3 regions of the Dietzia sp. B32 genome follow, and region 2 is predicted to be linked to each of the others. Evidence: riboswitches for the same ligand, from Rfam matches in the RefSeq annotation. Region 2 holds a riboswitch; each other region holds the start of a gene.
The links. Region 2 has a riboswitch for cobalamin ahead of L8M95_RS17260 (ABC transporter substrate-binding protein). Riboswitches for the same ligand answer to the same signal wherever they lie in the genome.

Region 1 (4,597 bases), 1.6 Mb from region 2:
ATCGGCGTACCCGGCATCCTGCGGCTGCTCGAGTCCGCGCACGACGACCACGGCACCCGCGAGTGGCGGGAGTTGTTCGACCCGGCCGTGGTGCTGGCCGACGACGGGTTCGACATCAGCCCGCGTCTGGCCGCGTCCATCGCCGACGCCGCCGAGGACCTGGCCCGCGACCCCGACGCCGCCGCCTACTTCCTCGAGGGCGGCACCGGGAAACCCGCCGGGACTCGCCTGACGAACCCGGCCTACGCCAAAACCCTCGCAGCAGTGGCCAGCGAGGGCGCCGACGCGTTCTACACGGGCGCGATCGCCGAGGCGATCATCGAGCAGGTCACCACGCAACGCGAGGGCATCACGCCGGGCGCGATGACGCTCGACGACCTCGCCGGCTACCAGGCGACCACCCGCGACCCCGTGTGCAGCCCCTACCGGGACCACGCCGTGTGCGGCATGGGGCCGCCGTCCTCCGGCGGCACCGCGGTCGCAGCGACCATGACGATGCTGGCGGACAAGAACCTCGCCGCGTACCCACCGACCGGAGTCGACGACGACGGAGGCCTGCCCTCGCCGGAGGCGGTGCACCTGGTGACCGAGGCGGAAAGGCTCGCCTACGCCGACCGCGACGTCTACATCGCCGACCCACGCTTCGTCCCGCCGCCCCTCGGCTCGCCGCTGACCCTGCTGCGTCCCGGGTACCTGGCCGGGCGGGCCGAGCTCATCGACCCCGACCGCTCCATGGGCGAGGCCGAGCCCGGCGAGTTCGCCTTCGACGCCCGCGGCGTGTTCACCGGACCCGAGCACGGCACCAGCCACATCAGCATCATCGACGCCGAGGGCAACGCGGCCGCGCTGACCACCACCGTGGAGTCGGCGTTCGGTTCCTTCCAGATGGTGGAGGGATTCCTGCTCAACAACCAGCTCACCGACTTCGCGGCCGAGCCCCGCAACGAGGCCGGGGAGCTGCAGGCCAACCGTGTGCAGCCGGGCAAGCGGCCCCGCTCGTCCATGGCTCCCACGATGGTCTTCGACGGATCTCCTCTCGCCCGCGGCGACCTGCGCGCGGTGGTGGGCTCGCCCGGCGGATCGCGGATCATCCAGTTCGTGGTCAAGACGCTCGTCGGGATGCTCGACTGGGGCCTGGACCCACAGCAGGCGGTGGGCGCCCCGTCGTTCGGGGCGAGCAACTCCCCCGAGACGGCGGTGGGCGGGGAGCACCCGGCGGTGGCACGCGACCCGGCGGCGGTGACCGGGCGGCTCACCGAGCTCGGCCACGAGGTCTCCACGGACGACCAATCGTCCGGGCTCTCCGCGATCCTGCGGCAGTCCGACGGCACCCTCGTCGGCGGCGCCGACCCGCGGCGCGAGGGGGTCGTGCTGGGCGGGTGAGCTACCCTCGACAGGTCCGGTCCTGCACCGGACACCGTGGTACACGGCGGAAGTCGGTGTGAATCCGACGCTGTCCCGCAACTGTGATCCCGTCCCCCCGGACGGGCAAGCCAGGTCGGCCGATACCGCGGCGCCGTACGAACTGACCTCGGACGAAGGACGGTTGCGTGCCGCGACGTCCTCGTCGCAGCCGAGCTGCTTTCGTCCTCCGTCTCCCGGAGGATGTCATGCACCACCCATACCGGCGGCCCCGCCGACCCCGCTCACTCCTGCTCGCGGCCCCCCTGGCCGCCGTCACCCTGCTCGTCTCGGCGTGCAGCGGGACCGGCGGCGACGAGCCGGCGTCGGCCGATCAGACCACCGCCGCGGCCGACGATCCGCAGGCGATCGTGTCGCTGGCCCCGGTCACCACCGAGATGCTCTACGCCGTCGGCGCCGGGGACCGGGTCGTGGCGGTCGACGAGCGCTCCGATTTCCCCGCCGGCGCCCCGGTCACCGACCTGTCCGGTTACACGCCCAACCTCGAGGCGATCCTGGGGTACGCACCGGACCTGGTGGTGCTCACCGACGACAACGGCGACATCGTGGCCGGGCTGGAACGCTCCGGCGTCGAGGTGCTCCAGCTGCCGGCCGCGCAGACCCTCGACGACACCTACGCGCAGCTCGAACAGGTCGGCGCCGCCACCGGGCACATCGGCGAGGCCGCGGAGCTGGTGTCACGGATGCAGGTCGAGATCGACGAGATCGTCGCCTCCGTGCCGGAGCGCGAGACCCCGCTGACGTACTTCCACGAGCTCGACGACACCTACTACACGGTCACCGACGCCACCTACGTCGGCGAGGTGTACTCCCTGCTGGGCCTGACCTCGGTCGCCACCGGTGACGACCCGTACCCCCAGCTGTCGGAGGAGCTCATCCTCGAGGCCGACCCCGACCTGGTGTTCCTCGCCGACGGCCAGTGCTGCGGCATCACCCCGGAGGTCGTCGCCGAGCGGCCGGGGTGGGACGGGTTGACGGCCGTACGCGAGGGACGCGTCCACGTGGTCGACGAGGACCTGTCCAGCCGGTGGGGCCCGCGCATCGTGGACTTCATGCGCGAGGTCGCGGCGATCGTCTCGGCGGTGCCCGACGCCGCACCGGCCACGCCGGACACCGCGGGGGCGGCCGAGAGCCAGCCCACCTCATGACCCGCCCGTCGCCTCGCCACGCCCTGGTGCTCGGCGGGGCGACGCTGCTGCTGGGGGCCGCGGTCCTGCTGGGCACCCTCATCGGCCCGGCGGGGCTCACCCCGGGCGGCGTGGTGCTCGAGCTCGTCGGCCGATTGCCGCTGGTCGAGGTCGACTCCGGGTTCACCGAGCGGCAGCAGGTCATCCTGTGGGAGATCCGTATCCCGCGGGTGGTGCTGGGGGCGGTCGTCGGCGCGATGCTGGCGATCGCCGGGGCCACCTACCAGGGCGTCTTCCGCAACCCGCTCGCCGACCCGTACCTGCTGGGTGTGTCCAGCGGGGCGGGCCTGGGCGCGACCCTGGCGATCGTCGTGGGCGGTGCGATGGGATCGGCGATGGTGCCGCCCGCCGCGTTCGCCGGCGGCATGATCGCCGTACTGGCCACCTACACGCTGGGCCGCAGCGTCGGCGGCGGACGCAGCGAGGTCGTCATCATCCTCGCCGGCGTCGCGGTGGCCGCGTTCGCCAGCGCCGTCCAGACGTTCTTCATGCAGCGCCACGACGAGACCCTGCGCCAGGTGTACTCGTGGATGCTCGGCCGCCTCACGACCAGCGGTTGGTCCGACGTGCAGACGGTGCTGCCGTACGTGATCGTCTCGGTGGCGGTGATCGCCCTGTTCCGGCGCACCCTCGACGTCATGGCGGTCGGCGACACCGAGGCCGCGACGCTGGGGATCGCCCCGGCGCGCGTGCGGTTGGTCCTCATCAGCGTGGCCACGCTCGGCACCGCGGCGGTGGTGTCGGTGTCCGGTCTCATCGGGTTCGTGGGCATCGTCATCCCCCACGCGGTGCGCATGCTCATCGGGCCGGGTCACCGGCTGCTCCTGCCGGTATCGTTGCTGGTCGGGGCCACGTTCCTCATCCTCGCCGACGTCGTCGCCCGGACCGCGATGAGCCCGGCCGAGCTGCCCATCGGCGTGGTGACGGCGGCGATCGGCGCCCCGTTCTTCCTCCTGGTCCTGCGTCGCAGCCGGGGGCACATATGAGCGCCACACCGTCCGCAGGGTCCGCGGGGTCCGCAGGGTGCGCCGGGTCCGCGCCCGCCGCCCTGACCTGCCGTGACCTGCGGGTCACCCGCGACCGCACCGCCATCCTCCACGGCATCGACCTCACCGTGCCCGCCGGCTCCTGGGTGTCCCTCGTGGGCCCCAACGGGTCCGGCAAGACGACCCTGCTGTTCGCTCTCGCCGGTCTCATCCCGGCCACCGGTCGCATCGAGGTCGACGGGCTGACGCCGCGCCGGGCCGGACGCCGCCGGGTGGCGCGGACGGTCGCGATGATGCCGCAGCGCCCGGTCGTCCCCGAGGGGGTCACGGCACGCGAACTCATCGGGCTCGGTCGCACCCCCCACATCGCGCGCTTCGGCACCGAGTCCGCCCACGACCGCGAGGTGGTCGAGCAGGTCATCGACCGCCTGGGGCTGCACGCTCTGGCCTCGCGCATCGCCACGACCCTGTCCGGGGGCGAACTGCAGCGGGTGGTGCTGGGCCGCTCGCTCGCGCAGGAACCGCGGGTGCTGCTGCTCGACGAGCCGACGAGCGCGCTGGACATCGGCCACCAGCAGCAGGTCCTCGACCTGGTGGACTCCATGCGCCGCGAGACCGGGCTGACCGTGGTGGCGGCGATGCACGACCTCACCTCGGCCGCTCACTACGGGCAGCGGTTGGTGCTGCTCGACGGGGGCCGTGTGGTGGCCGACGGTCCGCCCGAGGAGGTCCTCACCGCCGAGCGGGTGGCGCAGGTCTACGACGCGCGCGTGGAGGTCCTCGACCGCCGCGACGGCCGCGCGGTGTTGCCGCTGCGCGAGGCCGGGCCGGGCTCAGGAACCGGGACCGGACCCGGGCCGGCACCGCGGGCGGGTGCCTGATGGAGGTCGTGCTGCTGGGCACCGGCGCCGCCGACGGCTGGCCCAACCCGTTCTGCCTGTGTTCCTCGTGCGACGGGGCACGCCGGCTCGGCGTGCTGCGCGGCCAGACCTCCGCGCTGGT
Region 2 (4,597 bases):
CCGGGCGATGCGGGATGCGGCCGAGTTCGATGACCTCCCGGACCGTGGGGTTCTGGTCGGTGGTCGCCTCCTGCGCCACCAGCGCCAGGCGCCGGGACAGGCGTTTGCGGGGGAGTGATCGGATGTCCGTGCCGTCGAGGTGCACCGATCCGGTGTCGGGGCGGAGTAGGCCCGTCAGGATGCGCAGGAGCGTCGACTTGCCGGATCCGTTCGGCCCCAGCACCCCGACCATCGTGCCGTGGGCCGGGGCCACGCTGACGTCGTCGAGGATGGTCCGGCCGCGCACGGACCACGAGACGCTGCGCGCCTCGAGCGTCGACGGGGCGCCTGTGGCCGGGGTCATCGGCCCCGTCCCCGTCGCAGGAGGAGCCCGACGAAGGCCGGGACGCCGATGAGCGCGGTCGCCACCCCGATCGGCAACTCCTGGGGCGCGATCACGGTGCGGGAGACCGCGTCGATCCACACCACGAACACGGCCCCCATCAGCGCCGCGGTCGGGACGAGGACCCGGTGCCGGCCGCCGACCAGGGCACGGGCGGCGTGTGGCAGCACTAGGCCCACGAAGCCGATCGCCCCGCAGGTGCTCACGATGACGGCCGTGACGAGCGCCGTCACCACCATGAGCACCAGCCGGGTGCGCGCCACGTTGACGCCGAGGGCGGCCGCGGCGTCCTGGCCGAAGGTGAACGCGTCGAGGCTGGAGGTGTGCAGCAGGCACGCCACCAGCCCGAGCAGGACCACGACGCCGCACACCGCCACGTCCGACCAGCGGACGGAGGCCAGCGAGCCGAGCAGCCAGAACAGCACGCCGCGGGTCTGCTCGGCGTCGGCGGCGATGTAGACGACGAACGAGGTCACCGCGGAGAACAACTGGGTGGCCGCGACCCCCGCCAGCACCACCCGGTCGGGCGTCCCGCCGGACGCGAAGGCCAGGACCAGGACGAAGCCGAACGCGGCGAGCGCCCCGACGAACGCCCCCGTGGTGAGCCCGACCGCGCCCGCCCCGACCCCGAGCACCACCACGAGGACCGCCCCGGTCGAGGCCCCGGAGGAGATGCCGAGGATGTACGGGTCTGCCAGCGGGTTGCGAAGCAGCGACTGCAGGATGACGCCGCACAGTGCGAGCCCCGCCCCGGCCAGCGCGGCCATGAGGGTGCGCGGCAGCCGCAGGTTCCAGATGATCCCCTCCTGGATCCGCGTGAGCCCGGAGTCGGCTCCGGTGAGGCGGGCCAGCGCGGACTGGACGACGTCGGCGGCGGTGAGTCCGGACGGGCCGATGGTGATGACGAGCGCTGCCGACACCGCCAGCAGCCCCAGGCCGCCGAGCCACAGGGTGACCAGTGCGGACGGTCGCCGCAGTGGCGGCCGCCGGTGCGGTGACGCCGGGCCCACCGTGGCGGGGGTCCTCTCGGGTGCGAGGGTCATCGGGTCAGTTCGCCGGGTCCGGCTCGGCGAGACCCGGCGTGGTGAGTCCAAGCTCGGTGAGCCCCGCCGCGACGGTCTCCACCCCGTAGATCGTGCGCAGCGACGGGTTCATCTCGGCGCCGGTGATGTCGATGAATCGCTTCTCGCGGACCGCGGCCATCTCCCGGGTGACGGGGTTGGACTCGAGGTAGGCGATCTTGGCCTCCGCGGTCTCGGCGGTCTGGCTCTTGCGGGTCAGGTCGCCCACGACGATCACGTCCGGGTCGCGCTCGGCCACGACCTCCCAGCTGATCTGCGGCCACTCCTGGGTGGTGTCGTCGAAGGCGTTCTCCAGGCCCAGGGTGGTCGAGATGAGGCCGGGGGCACCGCAGCAGCCGGCCAGGTACGGGGACTCGGAGTTGGCGAACCAGTACATCGCGGAGATCCCGCGGGCATCGACGCTCTCGGCGGCCTCGTCGAGCCGGCGCTGCAGGTCCGCCACCAGCTCGTCACCGGCCTGCTCCACGTCGAAGATCCGGGCGAGCTCGGTGATCTCGCGGTAGAGCAGGTCCGGGGTCAGCGGGGTCTCCCGGACGCCGTCCCCGGAGTCGGCGACCTTGCCCACACAGTCGGTGGGGGAGAGGTACGTGCCCACGCCGAGTTCGTGGAACTGCTCGCGGGCGGCGACCCCGCCCTCCCCGAGGGTGCTGCCGAAGGAGGCGGTGACGAAGTCCGGCTCCACGTCGAGGACGGCCTCCATCGACGGCGCGTTGTCGGCCAGGCGGGGGACTGACCTGTTCACCTCGGCGAACTCGGGCAGGACCGGGTCGGTCCAGGTGGCGGTGCCGACCATCCGGTCGCCGAGGCCGAGGGCGTACAGGATCTCGGTGGAGCCCTGGTTGAGTGAGACGACCCGCTCGGGCGGGGCCTCGACCTGCACCTGCTCCCCGCAGTTCTCGATCGGATCGGTGCGCGGGCCGGCGATCGCGGCCGGGTCGTGGGCGGTGCAGGAGGCCAGGGTGAGAAGGGTGACGCCGGCGAGGGTGAACAAGGCGGAAGAACGCATGGGTGTGCTCCGAGGTCGCGGGCCTGGAACGCGAAGCCCGATGATGACCTGGCGGTTGTCACCGCGAGGGCCAGCCGGTATTCGGACTCGGGATCACCTGGACGGAGCGCCTTCCCAGACCGTGCGGCCCAGTGGCATCGTGCCCCGCCATCACCCTCACCGCTGCGCGTCAGTTCCGGAGTCACACCGGATTCCCGCGACCGATCGGTCTCGCTGGCGATCACAAGGTAACACGCGCTCCAGGGTCAGTACGCCAGCCCCATCCGCATCGCGCCCACCGCCTCGGACAGTGCCGAGCGCGCGAGCGGGGTGGCCCCGACGGCGTTGACGAACGGGTGGACCAGCGAATCGTGGCGGCGCAGCGAGACCGGGACACCGGCGTCGGCCATCTTCCGGGCGTACGCCTCGCCCTCGTCGCGCAGCGGGTCGAACCCGCCCGTGGCCACGTGGGCGGGCGGCAGTCCCGAGAAGTCCTCCGCCAGCAGGGGGGAGGCGCGGGGGTCGAACCGGTCCTCGTCGGACCGGATGTAGGTCTCCTCGTACCAGTCCATGTTGGCCCGGGTGAGGAAGAAGCCGTCGCCGAACAGCTCGTACGAGCGGGTCCGCGCGGACATGTTGGTGGCGGGGACGAACAGCAGTTGGAAGTCCGGCATCTTCTCCCCGGCGTCGCGCGTCTGCTGGCACACCACCGCCGCCAGGTTGCCGCCGGCGCTGTCACCGCCCACCGCGATGCGCGTCGGGTCCACGCCGAATTCGTCGGCGTGGTCGCGGACGTACCGGAACGCGGCGAGGGCGTCCTCGGAGGCGGTGGGGAACCGGAACTCCGGTGCCAGCCGGTAGTCGACGCTGATCACCTTGAGTCGGCCCGCCCGTGCGATGTAGCGGCAGGTCGCGTCGTGCGAGTCGACGCTGCCGAGCACCCAGCCGCCGCCGTGGAAGTACACCAGCACCGGCAGCGGCTCGTCCCCCTCGACCGGCGAGTAGAGGCGAGCGGGCAGGTCGGCCCGGTCCGGACCGGTGCCGCCGAGCGGGAGGACGATGTCGGAGACGACGGCGAGGTCGATCTTCTTGCCCGAGACCGTGAACGCCGACCGCTCGACAGCCGAACGTGCCCTGTCGACGGTGAGGTCCTCGTATTCACCCTCGGACGTCATCGAGATGACCCGGAGCCCGGCCTGGAAGTGCGGGTCGAGAACCTGGCCGTCCAGCCGCCTCGGGGTCCCACCCACTACTCGGAGCAGCCGGCCGGGCAGGAACCCCGCAGCGGTCATGACCGATTTGGTGACGCGATCCGCGATCGACGGGGAGAAGGCACGGTGGCCGGACATGGGAGAGCGCATGCCCACATTGTGACGCGGATCCCTGGGATGATCAGGGTAATCGGACGAAGGAGCTGGTCATGCGTTCAGAAGACGAGAGCGTGGTGCGGGTCGAGAGCCTGGTCAAGACCTTCGGCCGGGCCCGGGCCCTGGACGAGCTCGACCTGGACGTGCGCCGGGGGGAGGTCCACGGGTTCCTCGGCCCCAACGGGTCGGGAAAATCCACCACGATCCGGATCCTGCTCGGGCTCATGCGCGCCGACTCCGGCCGGGTGACGGTGTTCGGCGGCGACCCGTGGCGAGACGCGGTCCAGCTGCACGCCCGGCTGGCCTACGTCCCCGGTGAGGTGACCCTGTGGCCGCGGCTGACGGGCGGCCAGTGCATCGACCTGCTGGGCCGGGCGCTCGGAGGACTCGACCCCGACAGGCGCGACGGACTGATCGACCGCTTCCGCCTGGACCCCACCAAGCGCACGCGCGACTACTCCAAGGGCAATCGACAGAAAGTGTCACTGATCGCCGCGCTGGCGTCCGACGCGGAGCTGCTCGTCCTGGACGAGCCCACCTCCGGCCTCGACCCGCTCATGGAGCAGACGTTCCAGGAGTGCGTCCGCGAGGCCGTCGACGGTGGCGCCACCGTGCTGCTGTCCAGCCACATCATGGGCGAGGTCGAGGCGCTCGCCGACCGGGTGAGCATCATCCGCGACGGACGCACCGTCACCTCGGGGACGCTGGCCGACCTGCGGCGCCACACCACGACCGAGGTCCATGCCGTCACCGACGCCGATCCGGGTTCACTCGGACGCGT
Region 3 (4,597 bases), 680 kb from region 2:
ACTCGTCGAGCAGGTAGAGGTCGTGCCGCTCGTCGGCGAGGCGCCGCTTGATCTCGGCCCATCCTTCGGCGGCGTCGGCGGCGTGGTCGTCCTCGGTGCCGTCCTTGCGCGACCACGACCACCCCGAGCCCATCTTGTGCCACTCGACGGGCCCGCCCTCGCCGGTCTCGTCGTGCAGGCGGGCGAGGCGTTCCATGACGGTCTGCTCGCCGATGCGCCACTTGGCGGACTTGACGAACTGGAACACCCCGATGTCCCAGCCCTGGTTCCAGGCGCGCATCGCCAGGCCGAACGCGGCGGTGGACTTTCCCTTGCCGGGCCCGGTGTGGACCATGACCAGCGGCCGGTTGCGGCGTTGGCGGGTGCTGAGCCCGTCGTCGGGCACGATCTCCGGCTGTCCCTTGGGCATCAGGCCACCTCACCTTCGGTGCGCGGATGGCCGGGTCGCATGCGGTCGTCCGGGGCCGGGCCGCGGTCGGCGGAACCTGGGTGCGCGGTGCGGGCGCGGACGGTATCGGTGAGTCCCTCGGCGGTGACCTCGCCCAACGGCACGTGGTCGGCGCCCAGGTGCCCGGCGAGCTCGGAGGCCAGGCCCATCCGGAAGCGGCCGGTCTCGCAGTCCACCACCACCGAGGCCACGCCGAGGGAGGCCAGCCCGGTCGCCGCGGTGCGGGACCTGGCGAGGGCGTCCGGGCCGTGGGTGGCGCGGCCGTCGGTGACGACGACGAGGAGGGCCCGCCGCCGCGGATCGCGGACGCCTTCGATGCGCAGGACCTCGGCGGCGGTGAGCAGTCCCTCGGCCAGTGGGGTCCGGCCGCCCGCTGGGAGTTCCGCGAGGCGGGTGGCCGCGATGTCGACCGACGAGGTGGGCGGCAGGGTCACGTGGGCCGCGGACCCGCGGAAGGTCACCAGTCCCACCTTGTCGCGGCGGCGGTAGGCGTCCAGCAGTAGGGAGAGGATCGCGGTCTTGACCTGCTCCATCCGGGTGCGGGCGGCCATGGAGCCGGAGGCGTCCACGCAGAACAGCACGAGGTTGGACTCGCGGCCCTCGCGCACCGCCGAGCGCAGGTCCTCGGCGGCCAGCCGGAGTCGACCGCCGTTGCGGCCGGCCTCGCGACCCCGGGCGGACTGCTGCGGCGCGGCGGAGCGGATCGTGGCGGGCAGGTGCAGGTCGGCCCCGGTGAACGCGCCCGCGCCGATGCGGCGGCCAGTGCTGGTAATGGCCCTCGACCGGCGGCCGGCCGCGCCCTGGCCGGTACCGGCGACGGCGAGCAGGCGGGTGCGGTACGGCGCCGCGGCCGCGGTGACTGTGCCCGGCTCGGGCGGGATGGGCCCGGGTGCGTCGGACCGCGAGCCGTCGCCGGGGGTGTCCTCCGCGGCGTGTCCGCCGGGCAGCTCGTCGGCTCGGCTGTCGGCGTCGTCGTCCGAGTGGCCGTCCGCCTGGTCGGTGCCCGCGGTGCCGGAGGCGTCGGCAGCGTCGGGGCTGTCCTCGGTCTGCTCGGTCTGCTCGGGTGCGTGCTCGTGCCCGGCGTCCTCGGCCGAGGCCCGCGCCGGGGTCGACTCGGCATCCGTCGTGTCTGCCGACGCGGACTCGTCTGCGGACTCCGACTGTTCGGCGTCGTCGGCTGGCGCGGTCTCGTCCCGGGGGTCGGGATCGGGCTCGTCGTCGTCGCCCAGGAGCCGTTCCAACAGGTCCTCGTCGAGCCCCGGCGCATCGAACGGGGCACGACGGCGGCGGTGGGGCAGTGCCATGCGCGCGGCGACGCGGATGTCCTCGCGGGTGATCCGGGTCCGGCCCTGCCATGCGGCGTGGGCGGCGGCGGTGCGGGCGGTAACGATGTCGGCGCGCATGCCGTCCACGTCGAAGCCCGCACACACCCGGGCGATGGTGGACAGCGCCCAGGGGGTCAGTCTCACCCGGTCGAGTACGCGCCGCGCGGCGGCGATCCGCTCGCGCACTGCGGCCTCGTCGGCGGCGTGGGCGGCGACGAATCCCGCCGGGTCGGCCTCGAACGCGATCCGGCGGCGCACCACCTCGGCGCGCAGCTCCGGGTCCCGGGGCGCGGCCACCTCCACGGTGAGGCCGAAGCGGTCCAGGAGCTGGGGCCGGAGCTCACCCTCCTCGGGGTTCATGGTGCCGATCAGCACGAAGCGCGCGGCGTGCTCCACCGAGATGCCGTCGCGCTCCACGGTCACCCGGCCCATCGCGGCGGCGTCGAGCAGCAGGTCCACCACGTGGTCGTGGAGCAGGTTGACCTCGTCCACGTAGAGCAGTCCGCGGTGTGCGCGGGCGAGTAGGCCCGGTTGGAACACGGTCACCCCGTCGGCAAGCGCACTCTCCAGGTGTAGTGATCCGGTGATGCGGTCCTCGGACACCCCGATTGGTAGCTCGACCAGGCGGACGGGCCGCCGCTCGGTGGGCGCGTCGTGGGGGATACGCCCGTCCGGGGTCTCGGAGCCGCGGTCGTCAGGTGCGGAGGAGAAGCGGTCGCCGGTGACGACCTCGACCTCCGGCAGGATCCCGGTGAGGGCGCGGACCATCGTGGACTTGGCCGTGCCCTTCTCGCCGCGGATCAGCACGCCGCCGACCGCCGGGGACACCGCGGTCAGGGTCAGGGCCAGCGCCATGTCGTCGGAACCGACGACAGCGCTGAAGGGGTAGTGCAGTGGCATGGGGGCTCCCGCTCTCGTCTGCCAGGCTGGTCAGCGCGAGGCCGGTCTCCGGACTTCCCGGCTCATCTCGGATGTGCGCGCGGGGCGCGATCGCCTGAGAGGCCGGGTTACCGTAGCGGGCCCTGTGCCGGATTCTCACCGGCTTCCCTGATTCTCCCCTCCGCCCGCTCTCGCGGTCGTGGGGCACCTCGTGCTGTGGGGTCTGTTCGGTTGTGTGGTGCCGAGGCTAGCCCAACGGCCTGTCCCGGGGCGCCTCAGGTGTCGCGGTAGGGTTCCGCGTCATGAATGCACGGGTGGTGGTCGTCGGCATCGGCGGCGACGGGTGGGCGGGGCTCGACGAGGCCCGCCGTCGCGCCATCATGGGCGCCGATGTGGTGCTCGGCGGCGAGCGTCATCTGGCGATGATTCCGGGCGAGGTGACGGCCGAACGCGTGCCGTGGCCGCGGCCGCTGCGGGACGGGTTGCCGGAGCTGCTCCAGCGGTGGGTCGGGCGGTCGATCGTGGCCCTGGCCTCGGGCGATCCGCTGGTCGCCGGGATCGGCACCACCCTGATCGAGCTGCTCGGCGCGGACGCGGTGGAGGTGCTCCCGGCGGTGTCCTCGGTCGCGCTGGCCCGCGCCAGGATGCGGTGGCCGGCCGAGTCCGTGGCGGTGCTGCGCGACCACCGCGCGCTGCCCCGTGAGCTGGCGCCGGGGCGGCGGGTGCTGGTGCTCTCGGCGGATCGGAACACGCCGGGAGAGGTCGCCGCGACGCTCCGGGGCGCCGGATACGGGGGGAGCGAGATGACCGTGCTCGCCGATCTGGGGAGTCCGACCGAGGCCCGGTTTTCCCGCGCGGCGCGCGACTGGGCTGTCGATCACGAGGCCCCCGCCCTGCACGTCCTGGCGGTTGAGTGCGTGGCCGACGCGTCCGCCCACCCGCTCGGACTGGTGCCGGGCCTGCCCGACGACGCCTTCGAGAACGACGGCCAGCTCACCCGCCGCGACCTGCGGGCTTCCGCCCTGTCGCGGCTCGCACCGATGGCCGGTGATTTGCTGTGGGACGTGGGCGCCGGCGCCGGGTCGGTGGGCATCGAGTGGATGCGCGCCCACCCGTCATGTCGGGCGATCGCGGTGGAGGCCGATCCCGAGCGGGCGGCGCGTGTCGCGCGCAACGCCGTGCGGCTGGGGGTGCCGTCGTTGGAGGTCGTCCACGGACGGGCGCCCCAGGCTCTGGACGGTCTGCCGCGGCCGGACGCGGTGTTCATCGGTGGAGGCGGCACTGCTCCTGGCCTGCTGAGACAGTGCTGGGACGCACTTCGTCCCGGCGGACGGCTGGTCGCGCATGCGGTGACTCTGGAGACCGAGCGCGTGGTGGTCGACGCCCGCGCCGAGTTCGGCGGGGAGCTGACCAGGATCCAGGTCGAGCACGCGGACTCGATCGGCCGGTTCGCCGGCTGGGCCCCCGCCCGTGCGGTGGTGCAGTGGGCGGCCGTGAAGCCATTCGTCGCTGCGGCTGATACTTCGGAAACAGGGGAGAGCTCGTGACCGTTCACTTCGTAGGAGCCGGCCCCGGCGCCGCTGATCTGCTGACGCTGCGCGCGGCTGCGTCCCTGCGCGAGGCCGACGTCTGCCTGTACGCGGGGACGTACCTCGACGACGGTGTGCTCGACCACTGCCGACCCGAGGCCCGGCTGGTGGACACCCAGCATCTGGACCTCGACGGGATCATCGGCGAGATCGTCGCCGCTCACGCCGATGGGCTCGAGGTGGTTCGGCTGTGTTCGGGTGACCCGTCGCTGTACTCGGCTCTCGCCGAGCAAACTCGCCGGCTCGACTCGGCTGGCGTGCCGTGGGACGTCGTTCCTGGTGTTCCGGCCTATGCGGCGGCCGCCGCCGAGCTGGGGGTGGAGCTCACGGTTCCCGAGGTGGTGCAGTCGGTGGTG

Region 1: linked by a shared signal. The riboswitch ahead of L8M95_RS09720 (ABC transporter substrate-binding protein) and the one ahead of L8M95_RS17260 (ABC transporter substrate-binding protein) in region 2 are both predicted to bind cobalamin.
Region 3: linked by a shared signal. The riboswitch ahead of L8M95_RS14165 (VWA domain-containing protein) and the one ahead of L8M95_RS17260 (ABC transporter substrate-binding protein) in region 2 are both predicted to bind cobalamin.

What each region holds. Positions count from the first base shown of each region.
Region 1 covers NZ_CP093845.1:2,032,285-2,036,881, forward strand. Annotated here, with positions in the region: gene ggt (gamma-glutamyltransferase) at 1-1,383, shown strand, start outside; cobalamin riboswitch at 1,379-1,522, shown strand; gene L8M95_RS09720 (ABC transporter substrate-binding protein) at 1,611-2,570, shown strand; gene L8M95_RS09725 (iron ABC transporter permease) at 2,567-3,595, shown strand; gene L8M95_RS09730 (ABC transporter ATP-binding protein) at 3,592-4,476, shown strand; gene L8M95_RS09735 (MBL fold metallo-hydrolase) at 4,476-4,597, shown strand, end outside.
Region 2 covers NZ_CP093845.1:3,668,401-3,672,997, reverse strand. Annotated here, with positions in the region: gene L8M95_RS17270 (ABC transporter ATP-binding protein) at 1-343, opposite strand, end outside; gene L8M95_RS17265 (iron ABC transporter permease) at 340-1,425, opposite strand; gene L8M95_RS17260 (ABC transporter substrate-binding protein) at 1,430-2,470, opposite strand; cobalamin riboswitch at 2,525-2,703, opposite strand; gene L8M95_RS17255 (alpha/beta hydrolase) at 2,716-3,810, opposite strand; gene L8M95_RS17250 (ABC transporter ATP-binding protein) at 3,870-4,597, shown strand, end outside.
Region 3 covers NZ_CP093845.1:2,991,236-2,995,832, reverse strand. Annotated here, with positions in the region: gene cobO (cob(I)yrinic acid a,c-diamide adenosyltransferase) at 1-409, opposite strand, end outside; gene L8M95_RS14165 (VWA domain-containing protein) at 409-2,673, opposite strand; cobalamin riboswitch at 2,695-2,879, opposite strand; gene cbiE (precorrin-6y C5,15-methyltransferase (decarboxylating) subunit CbiE) at 2,955-4,199, shown strand; gene L8M95_RS14155 (cobalt-precorrin-4/precorrin-4 C(11)-methyltransferase) at 4,196-4,597, shown strand, end outside.